3 regions of the Pseudarthrobacter sp. NPDC058329 genome follow, and region 2 is predicted to be linked to each of the others. Evidence: riboswitches for the same ligand, from Rfam matches in the RefSeq annotation. Region 2 holds a riboswitch; each other region holds the start of a gene.
What was found. Region 2 has a riboswitch for S-adenosylmethionine ahead of ACFVYC_RS20765 (LLM class flavin-dependent oxidoreductase). Riboswitches for the same ligand answer to the same signal wherever they lie in the genome.
Positions count from the first base shown of each region.

Region 1: it holds a riboswitch for S-adenosylmethionine, as region 2 does, so the genes downstream of both, ACFVYC_RS05740 (DUF1737 domain-containing protein) here and ACFVYC_RS20765 (LLM class flavin-dependent oxidoreductase) in region 2, are expected to answer to the same signal.
Region 3: it holds a riboswitch for S-adenosylmethionine, as region 2 does, so the genes downstream of both, ACFVYC_RS15965 (bifunctional o-acetylhomoserine/o-acetylserine sulfhydrylase) here and ACFVYC_RS20765 (LLM class flavin-dependent oxidoreductase) in region 2, are expected to answer to the same signal.

Region 1 covers NZ_JBHVZR010000002.1:274,359-277,622, reverse strand. Annotated here, with positions in the region: gene ACFVYC_RS05750 (O-succinylhomoserine sulfhydrylase) at 1-849, opposite strand, end outside; gene ACFVYC_RS05745 (rhodanese-like domain-containing protein) at 850-1,260, opposite strand; gene ACFVYC_RS05740 (DUF1737 domain-containing protein) at 1,257-1,535, opposite strand; SAM riboswitch class IV at 1,549-1,663, opposite strand; gene opgC (OpgC domain-containing protein) at 1,959-3,264, shown strand, end outside.
Region 2 covers NZ_JBHVZR010000023.1:42,414-45,677, reverse strand. Annotated here, with positions in the region: gene ACFVYC_RS20770 (NtaA/DmoA family FMN-dependent monooxygenase) at 1-248, opposite strand, end outside; gene ACFVYC_RS20765 (LLM class flavin-dependent oxidoreductase) at 260-1,366, opposite strand; SAM riboswitch class IV at 1,403-1,513, opposite strand; gene ACFVYC_RS20760 (LLM class flavin-dependent oxidoreductase) at 1,714-2,868, shown strand; gene ACFVYC_RS20755 (rhodanese-like domain-containing protein) at 2,917-3,264, shown strand, end outside.
Region 3 covers NZ_JBHVZR010000013.1:42,591-45,854, forward strand. Annotated here, with positions in the region: gene ACFVYC_RS15955 (DUF222 domain-containing protein) at 1-319, opposite strand, end outside; gene ACFVYC_RS15960 (VOC family protein) at 508-1,146, opposite strand; SAM riboswitch class IV at 1,311-1,426, shown strand; gene ACFVYC_RS15965 (bifunctional o-acetylhomoserine/o-acetylserine sulfhydrylase) at 1,469-2,794, shown strand; SAM riboswitch class IV at 2,892-3,007, shown strand; gene ACFVYC_RS15970 (homoserine O-acetyltransferase) at 3,020-3,264, shown strand, end outside.

The DNA of each region.
Region 1 (3,264 bases), on a different contig from region 2:
CTGCTGCTCCAGCCACTCGGCCAGTTGCAGGGCTGAAGCGGACGAGTGGTTAACGCGCAGGGCCATAGTCTCGAGGCCCTTGGTGAGCACCCACGCGTTAAAGGCGGACAACGACGGACCGGTGTGCCGCATGAGCTGCTTGACAGGGCCATCGATGAATTCCTTGGTGCCCAGGATAGCGCCGCCCAGCACCCGGCCCTGGCCGTCAATGTGTTTGGTGCCGGAGTAGACAATGACGTCCGCGCCGAGTTGCCCGCAGCGCTGCAGCAGGGGGGTGGCAAAGACATTGTCGACGACGACGGTGGCACCGGCTGCGTGCGCCAGTTCGCTGACCGCGGCGATGTCCACGATCTCCTGCATGGGGTTGGAGGGTGACTCAAAAAAGACGGCCGTGGTGGGCTGGGACAGGGCGTCACGCCACTGCTCCAGGTCCGGGCCGTCCACGAATACCGTCTCCACTCCCCAGCGCGGCAGGATCTCATTCAGGATCACAAAACAGGAACCGAAGAGCGAGCGGGCGGCCACCACACGGTCGCCGGCTGCCAGCAGGGCGCCCAGGGCGGTGAAGACCGCGGACATGCCGGACGCCGTCGCAAAGCACGCCTCGGTTCCCTCGAGGAGGCGGAGCCGCTCCTGGAAGGTGGCCACGGAGGGGTTGCCGTAACGGGAATAAACGAAGCGCTCGTCTTCACCCGTGAAGGCACGTTCCGCCGCGGCGGCAGATTCGTACACGAAGCCCGAGTTCAGGAACACAGCTTCGCTGGTCTCCTGGAAATTGGTGCGGTCCAATCCGCCGCGGACGGCCTGGGTGTCGGGGCTCCAGCCGGCGGCGTCTTCGTTGAAGGTCACTTAATTCTTCCCGAGATTGGTGGGCAGGCCGCGGTTCTTCCAGCCGTTGACGGTGCGTTCGCCGTAGCGGTCCGGCTCGCCCTCGAAGCCCTCCAGCACGTTATAAGAGGTGAATCCGGCCTGCGTGGCAGCAATCGCGGCCGCGACGGAACGCTGCCCGGAGCGGCACAGGAACACCAGCTCGGTCGAAGCATCCTCGGGCGCCTGCTGGGTCAGGTGGGTGATGAAATCCGGGTTGGGGATGCCGCCGGGGAACGTCCACTGGATGAACAGGGGATCGTTGTCCGTGGCCTTGGTGTCCGGGATGCCGATGTGGGCCCATTCGCCCTCGGTGCGCACATCCACCAGGATGGCGCCCTGCTCCAGCTTGTCCCACGCTTCCTGGGGCGTCAGGTCCCCTGCATAGCTCATGCGTGGCCCTCGCCGTCGAACTCAAGGTCTTCGCCTGCGGACTCAAGGTCATCCACCGCGGTGGCGACGGCGGCATCGGCTGATGCGATGGCAGCCGGAAGGACCAGGGCCTGTGCAACTATCACCTTGCCGCCGTTGGACGTTGCCGCCGGGCTGCCGTGCAGCACGTAGCCCTCGGCCAGGGCGGTCGAAATCCTTTCACAGAAAGACCTGTCATCCGGCCCGGTGACAAGCCGGTAGGAAAGTCTTTCTTCAAGGGCAGGTGCGTCAGACACGACGGATCTCCTTCTTTCACGCTTGCAACACGATTCGGTCGATATGCCGAGTATTCACCTGAGGCACCCCGCCGCGAAAGGAGGGTTGCCGACCGGCCAGTCAGGGCTTGGCGCCGATACTCATTACTCCCCAAAAACGTAACACTTGGCACGCGCGGCCGCAGCGCCGCCGTCGTCATGTTCCGTAACTGAACCCTTCCGGTCCGGGAGGGAGGCCATACGTCCGCAGCCAACCAGGTCCATGAAGGACGACGGCGACAGGCACCCCGGGGGGCAGGGGACCGATGCCTGCGACCTCCTGACATGCCGGATAAAGTTCTTGTGGGGCCGCCGCCCCGTCGTTGAAGCATCAGCCTTGGGGGTCCCATCAGCTCGTCATCAGCCGTCGCGCGAAAGATCCATCACCTTCCTTTGGTGCGCCGCGTGGCGGCCTTCCTGGCCGCCATACTGTTGGCAGTCCTGGCCGTGGTGCTGCCTGGCGGAGCGGCCCGGGCGGCAGATAGCTTTCCGGACGAGGGCAAGCCGTTGCTGGGCGCTGTCCTGGAATGGGGTGAGGACACCGCCGCCGGGTTCGCCGACCGCCTGGGTGCGTCGCCGGCGCTGTTGGGGCATGACATAGCCTTCCCGTTCCGCCCCTCAGAGGTAAACGACATCAGAGGCTTCCTGGAACAGTCAGGAGAGCAAGGCGCGCATGCCATGCTCACGGTGAAGCCGACGGTTCCGTTGGACCAGGTCACCGCTGAAGCCGCCGCATCATTTGCTGACGAAGTGGCGGAACGGACAGGCAACTTCAGGGGCCAGGTGCTGATCCGCTTTGCTCCGGACATGAATGCCAGCTGGGTGGAGTGGGGCCAGCAACCTTCCGCCTACCGGTCCGCTTTCCGGGCCGTAGCCGCCGCCTTCGAGGATACCGACGGCGGCCGTACCGCCATGGTGTGGGAGCCCTACCTGGGCAAGGACTACCCCTTTGGCCTGCACCGGAGCGCCCCCGCGCCGGGAAGCGAGGGCTTTGCCCTGCTCGATACCAATGGCGACGGCGCCTGGAACAGTTCGGACGCGGCCTACGAGCCCTACTATCCAGGGGACGACGCCGTGGACTGGGTGGGGCTGACCGCTTTCCATGACGACACGGCCGGCGGAGCGCCCATTAACACCGTTCCCCGTCAGGGCGAACTCCAGGAAATGCTCACGGCCTCAGGCGGCGAAAACTTCTACTCGACGTACGCGGCCCGGAAAAACAAGCCGTTCCTGCTGCAGACATCCGCTTTCTACAGCCCGAATTCGGGCGGAGCCCCGGAAGCCCAGGTCAAGTCCACGTGGTGGGACCAGGTCCTGGGGGCAGCCGGCTCCCCGGAGTTTGCCAAGACGGCCGCGGTGGTCTGGGATGAGCGGACGAGCACCCGTGACACCGGTGTGGCGAGCATCGACTGGCTGCTGACGGGGAACCCGGCCATTGCAGACGCCGCCCGGCAGAGGCTGGAAGCTTCCCCGTTGGTGACAGGTCCGGTCACTGAGGTTGCGGCGCACAGCGGGTATGTGCGGGCCAACACCCTTTCCGGGCCGGCATCCTGGACTGTGGGTGCGGCGCTGGTCATTCTCCTCGTGGCTCTGTGGCAGGTCCCCCGGCGCGTGAAGTGGGCAACAGCATGGGCCTACACGGACCCCTCCGCCAGGGATTCCCGGGTGGACTTCCTGCGTGGCATGGCCATCGTCTTTGTGGTGGTGAACC
Region 2 (3,264 bases):
TGGGCGTCCGGCCGGCCAGCGACATCCAGTTCGTGGATCCTGCCCAGGTGTTCGCGCAGCCGCAGTCCCTCGCCGAGGAAGAAGGCACTGAACAGGCCGCGCTCGGCGGTCTGGGCCACCCTCCGGAAGGATTCGAAGTCGGTCTGCGAGCCGCTTTCCGGTGCACGCCAGACCGTGGTGTGGTTGACGCCCTGGAAGAAGACGCCGAACTGGATGGTGCCGTCGCCGTCGATGCGGGAAGTGCTCATGAGGGTTCTCCCTAGTGGGCCGCGGCGGCGGCGTAGCGGTTGGCGGGGCGGGTCAGGCCGAAGGATTCGCGCAGCGTGCATCCCGGCGCGGGTGCGGTGATGATGTTGGCGCGGCGCAGTTCGGGCAGGACCGCGGCTGCCAGTTCCGGCAGTTCGGTGTCCAGCACCGCCGGGTGGATCCGGACGCCGTCGCTGTCCTTGAACAGGGCTGCGAGGAGATCCACCAATCCGGCGGCGTTGCCCACGTAGCGGGCTCCGCCGGTCCAGCGCTGGTGGGCATCAAGCTCCTCGAGCCGGTCCGCGGCGCGGCGGCCGCGGGAGTCCAGCACGACGTCGAGCTCCACCAGGGTGCGGGCCGCGCCTGCCTCGCGGGCTGATGCAGCGGCGGCAGCGAGTCCCTCGAGTGTTGCGGCGGATACGAGCGCCACGTCCGCTTCGACGGCGGGCAGCAGCGCAGCAACAGCGAACACCGGCAGCTGCCCCTGCAGCGGGCGGGGAATGATCGAGGGCCCCTTGACCGAGAACCGGCTGCCCTCAAAATCGGCGTAGTGCAGCTTGTCCGCGTCCAGGTACCGGCCGGCGGCCGCGTCGCGGATGACGGCGTCGTCCTCCCAGGAGTCCCAGAGCCGGCGTGCGGTTTCGACGACGTCCCGCGCCTCGGACTGCACGTCCGCCTCCGCGATGGCGTCCCTGCCCACGGACCGGGATTCCTGGACGGTGTTCTCCACATTGACCAGCCAGCCGGCGCGGCCGTGTGAGGAGTAGTCCAGGCTGGCCAGCTGGGTGGCCACGTGGAACGGCTCGGTGTAGAGGACGCCGGCTTCGGGGACCAGGCCGATGGACCGGGTCAGCGGGGCGCTGAAGGCTGCCCGCTGGATGGCATCGATCCGGCCGGCGATACCAGTGCCCTCGGTGTCGGTGGTGCGGGAATCGCGGAAGGTGGCCAGGTGGAAGCCGGCGATGTCCGCCGCCTGCACGGTCCCGCGGATACGGCTTCCGCTCAGGAGCGTTCCCGGCTCGTGGGCGGCGAAGCGCCACGCAGCCGGGTGGGCGCCATCGCCGTCGAGCTCGATGCCGAGCACGGCGGAGCGCTGGCTGGGTGGAGGTGTGGAAGGCATGGATCCCCTACTGTTCGGGCCGCGGACGGCCGGTACGACATTCGCTTGCCGCTGCTGCGGCCAGGTCTGTTTCCGGAGCACCCCGCCATAAAAATGCCTGAGGGTTGCCGCAGCACCAGCCGGTCCTTCGCGTGCTGTCTCTTGACCTGCGACTGAATCTAGGGGTCCGTGCGGGCGCTCCACAAGCGGCTGGTCTTGCAGCGTCAAGGGCGGAAATGCGGCGTCAACGGGCGCTGTATTCCGTCATTTATGAACCAGTCTTGGCCTGCGTTACCTGGCATTTCGGGAGGTTGAGTCCGGTGACGGCCGGGGTGCGGAGGCGAGGCGGAAATTCGTAGTGTCATCCCATGTCCAAGCCTCCCGTGGTTCCGCTCTCCGTCCTCGACCTCAGCCCGATCTCCGCCGGCAGCACCGCCGCCGATGCGCTGCGGAACAGCATCGATCTCGCCGTCTCCGCCGAGCGGCTGGGCTACAGGAGGTTCTGGCTGGCCGAGCACCACCTGAGCGCAGGAGTCGCCGGGTCCGCTCCGCACGTGCTGTCCGCCCTGGTGGCAGCGGCTACCAGCACCATCCGCGTTGGCACGGCCGCCACCATCCTGGGCAACTACCGACCCATCCAGGTGGCTGAGAACGTGGGCACCATTGCAGCGTTCCACCCGGGCCGCGTGGACCTGGGCTTCGGGAGGTCCGGGGTACCCAAGGCAGGGCTTCCCCATGCCGCCGGCGCACCGGCCACCGCTCCGGACGCTCCGGCAGACACCGCAAACCGGATTGTGGACGGGCTGGTGGTCCCGCCACCGCGGCCGCTGTTTGGCAGGGCCTTCCCGGAACGGTTCCAGCTTCAGGCCCGGCTGCTGGGCCGCGTCCCCGGGGATGTGGACAATTTCGAGAACGATGTCCAGGACATCATCGCCTTCTTCGCCGGGACCTACCGCGCGGAAGAAGGCGCGACGACGGCCATCCACCCCGCGCAGGGCAACCCTCCGCAGTTCTGGATCCACGGTTCCAGCGCCGGACCCAGCGCCCGGCTCGCCGGCAAGCTCGGGCTGCCCTACGGGGCCAACTACCATGTTGCGCCCTCGGCAGTCCTCGAATCCGTAGCAGAATACCGGGCACATTTTGAACCGTCCGGCCTTCTGGATAAGCCGTACGTGGCAGTCTCGGCTGACGTTCTGGTGGCCCCCACCGCGGCCGAGGCCGCCACTGTCGGGGCCGGATTCGAGCACTGGGTGCACAGCATCCGCTCCGGCAAAGGCGCCATTCCCTACCCGGCCCCGGAGGACGCCGCCGGGCTCCCGCCGCTGGAACCGGCCGAGAGGGACCTGGTCCGCGACAGGCTGGACACCCGGTTTGTGGGCGACCCCGCGCAGGTGGCCGAGGGGCTGCGCTCCCTGCGGCGGGCCACCGGCGCCGACGAACTCCTCATCACCACCATCGCCCACAGCCAGGCGCACCGCATCCGCTCCCAGGAACTCCTGGCCGCGGCATGGGGCCTGGGCTGACGGAACACTGCTTTCACCCACCAGCACACCTACCGAAGGAGCACCACAATGAGCGAGCAGAACACCCCGGTCGACCCCCAGCTGATCAGCGCCGAACAGGCAGCCCAACTGATCGAGGAGGGCGTCCTCCTGATCGATATTCGCAGCGAAGGCGGCCGGGCCAGCACCGGAAGCGTCCCCGGCGCCGTTGTGGTGGACCGCGAAAACGTGGCCCAGGACTTCGGCCCGGAATCGGACACCAGGCTTCCGCAGGTGACCGGAACCGACCAGAAAATCGTTGTGTTCTGCGGCTCCGTCAACGGCTCCGGCCCCGTGGCGCAGAAGCTCAAGGTGCTGGGCTACCCGCAGGCTGTCCATGTTGACGGCGGATTCCTGGCCCTGCGCGACGCAGGCGTG
Region 3 (3,264 bases), on a different contig from region 2:
CCGCCGCGCGGGGGCCGAGGGCCAGCAGGGCGCCGATTTCCGCGGCGATAGCCATCTCCTGCGCCTGCACCGGCGCGTCCGGCGGTGCCACAGCATCGGCGGTGTCCGTGTACTTCACCGCAGCCCGGGCCTTCAGACCCGCGAACCCGGCCTCGGCCACACGCGCCCCGGCAAGGATGTCCAGGCACCCATCCGCCAGCCCGGCCAGCGGATCAGCCTCCGAGAACGGCTCAGAACCACACCCGTCCACCTCAGCATTTAGCACAGCAAGGGCGGCGTTGATGTCGTCATACGCCTTTGCCACCGCCGCTGTGCCCATGAACCCATCATGACAAGGGGGTCAGACATTCCGGCGGGGATGCAATCCGGGCTCACAAAAAAATTCGGCCGCCATCGGCAGGTGACGCCGTTGTCACCTGCTGATGGCGGCCGAAGCTCAGGAGGGCAAAGAAGAGCACCTGCCCAACAGTCGGGGGCCGGGCAGGACTGCCCGGACTCCAGGAAGGATCAGATCGTGACAGCTCCGTTGGAGGTCTCGAACGTCACCGACAGGATGCCGGGGGTACCGTGCGGTGCCACCCACTCCACGGCGACGTCTTCCAACGGCTTTTCCACCGGCTCACCCAGCCATTCGGTGACCCGGGCTGCCGAACCGGCGATGGTCAGGCAGCTCATCTTCACGTTGCTGTCGTAGGCGTTGGAGGGGTGCAGGGAAGGATCGCCGTCCCACTTGAGCATGTAGGGAACCTGGGGGTCGGCAATCAAGCCCAGGATGCCGATCTGTTTCCAGACCAGTTCGCGGCCGTCCGGAAACTTGCGGTTGCCGTTGACTGCGGAGCGTCCCAGACGTTCCTCAAAGGGGGCCAGGTCGTCCACTTCGACGCACCAGCCCATCCAGCCGCCGCCGGCAGCAGACCGCGCACGCACTGCCTGCCCGAAGGGAGCCTTGTCCGAAGCGGGGTGGTCCAGGACCTCCACCACTTCGAGGTACTTGTGCCCCGCGAGCGGGATGATCATATTCCGGGTTCCGAACCGCGGGTGTACCCCGCCCTTGACTGCCTCAACGCCGAGGGCAGAGGAGATACGTTCGGTGGTGGCAGCCAGGCCATCGTGTTCACAGGCGTAAGAGACGTGATCCATGCGCATGGCAACATCTTGGCACTTTGTGATCGGGCTCTCAGCTAAGGGTACCCTTACTGGGATTTTGCCGTGGAAACCCTTCATGAACCCACCTGCCCCCGGGAAATCCTGAGGACTATGTTCGTCATAATCCTGTCGGGTGTTGTGTGCTCGTTCCTACACTGAGCTCAGGTCATGAGTGCCAGCGCCAAGCCCCGGCTCGCTGGCCGGCAACCCTCCATCCGCGGTGGGGTGCCCCGGGTGAGGACCTGGCTGTCCGGCAACGGCCGGATGGCAAGCGCGGCCCGCGGTGCTTCCAGCATGCCGGGCCATGTCAAAGGAGCCTTAGTTGTCCAACGGTTGGTCTTTCGAAACACGCCAGATCCACGCCGGGCAGGAGCCGGACGGCGCCACCGGTGCCCGTGCACTTCCTATCTACCAGACCACGTCCTTCGTGTTCCCCACGGCTGAGAGCGCCGCCAACCGCTTTGCCCTGGCCGAACTGGCGCCCATTTACACCAGGATCGGCAACCCCACGCAGGAGGCGGTGGAGCAACGGATCGCCAGCCTGGAGGGCGGCCTGGGAGCGCTGCTGCTCAGCTCCGGGCAGGCGGCGGAGACTTTCGCCATCCTGAACGTTGCCGAGGCGGGGGACCACATCGTCGCCAGCCCCAGCCTCTATGGGGGCACCTACAACCTCCTCGCCCACACCCTGAAGAAGTTCGGCATTTCAGTCACGTTCGTGGCGGACCCGGACAACCTGGACCAGTGGCGTAACGCAGTGCAGCCCAACACCAAGCTCTTCTTCGGCGAGGTGGTGTCCAACCCGCGGCAGGACGTCCTGGACATCGAAGGCGTGTCCGGGGTTGCGCATGACGCCGGAGTGCCCCTCATTGTGGACAACACCCTGTCCACCCCGTACTTGATCCGGCCGCTGGAATGGGGCGCGGACATCGTGGTGCACTCGGCCACCAAGTACTTGGGCGGCCACGGCTCGGCGATCGCCGGTGTGATCGTGGACTCCGGAAACTTCGACTTCGGCAAGGACCCTGCCAAATTCCCCGGCTTCAACACCCCGGACCCCACCTACAACGGGCTGGTGTACGCCCGCGACCTGGGCGCCGACGGTGCCTTGGGCGCCAACCTGTCGTACATCCTCAAAGCCAGGGTTCAGCTGCTGCGCGACCTTGGCTCGGCAGTATCGCCCTTCAACGCCTTCCTCATCGCCCAGGGGCTGGAGACGCTGAGCCTGCGGGTGGAGCGGCACGTGGCCAACGCCCTGGACGTGGCGCAGTGGCTGGAAGCGCGTGACGACGTCGAATCGGTCGCCTACGCCGGGCTGCCCTCCAGCCCCTGGTACGAGCGGGGCCGCAAATACGGCCCCAAAGGTACCGGCGCCATCGTGTCGTTCAACCTCGCCGGAGGTGCGGAGGCAGGCAAGCGCTTCGTGGACGCCTTGGAGCTGCACTCCCATGTGGCAAACATCGGTGACGTCCGTTCGCTGGTGATCCATCCGGCGTCGACCACCCACAGCCAGCTCTCACCGGAGCAGCAGGTGGTTGCCGGCGTGAACCCGGGTCTGGTGCGGATTTCGGTGGGGATCGAGCACATCGACGACATCCTGGCGGACCTCGAGGCAGGCTTCCGGGCCGCCAAGGGGGCCACCGGAGCCTAGCCCACCACGAGGGTGCCCAACGCGGCGGCAAGCCGGGAAAGTCACAACCAGTCACACTCTTGGCAGCAGGCAGGGGCTGTTTCGTACACTCGAAGCAGGTCATGAGTGCCAGTGACAGCCCCGGCTTGCTGGCCGGCAACCCTCCTTCCGCGGCGGGGTGCCCCGGGTGAAGACCTGGCCTGCCGGTCATACGACGGCGGGCAAGCGCGTAGAAGAGGTCTTGCCATGACGGTTACCGTCACCCGTACAACTGTCCCCGAACACGGGATTGTCCGCTATGCCTCCATCGGAGGCCTGCAGCTGGAGGCTGGCGGATACCTGCCGGACGTCACCCTCGCCTATGAAACCTGGGGCACCCTGAACGAGGACGGCAGCAACGCCGTCCTGATTGAACATGCGTTGACCGGCAGCACCCACGTGACCCGGGGCGACACCGAGGAGCCAGGCTGGTGGGAACAACTCGCGGGGCC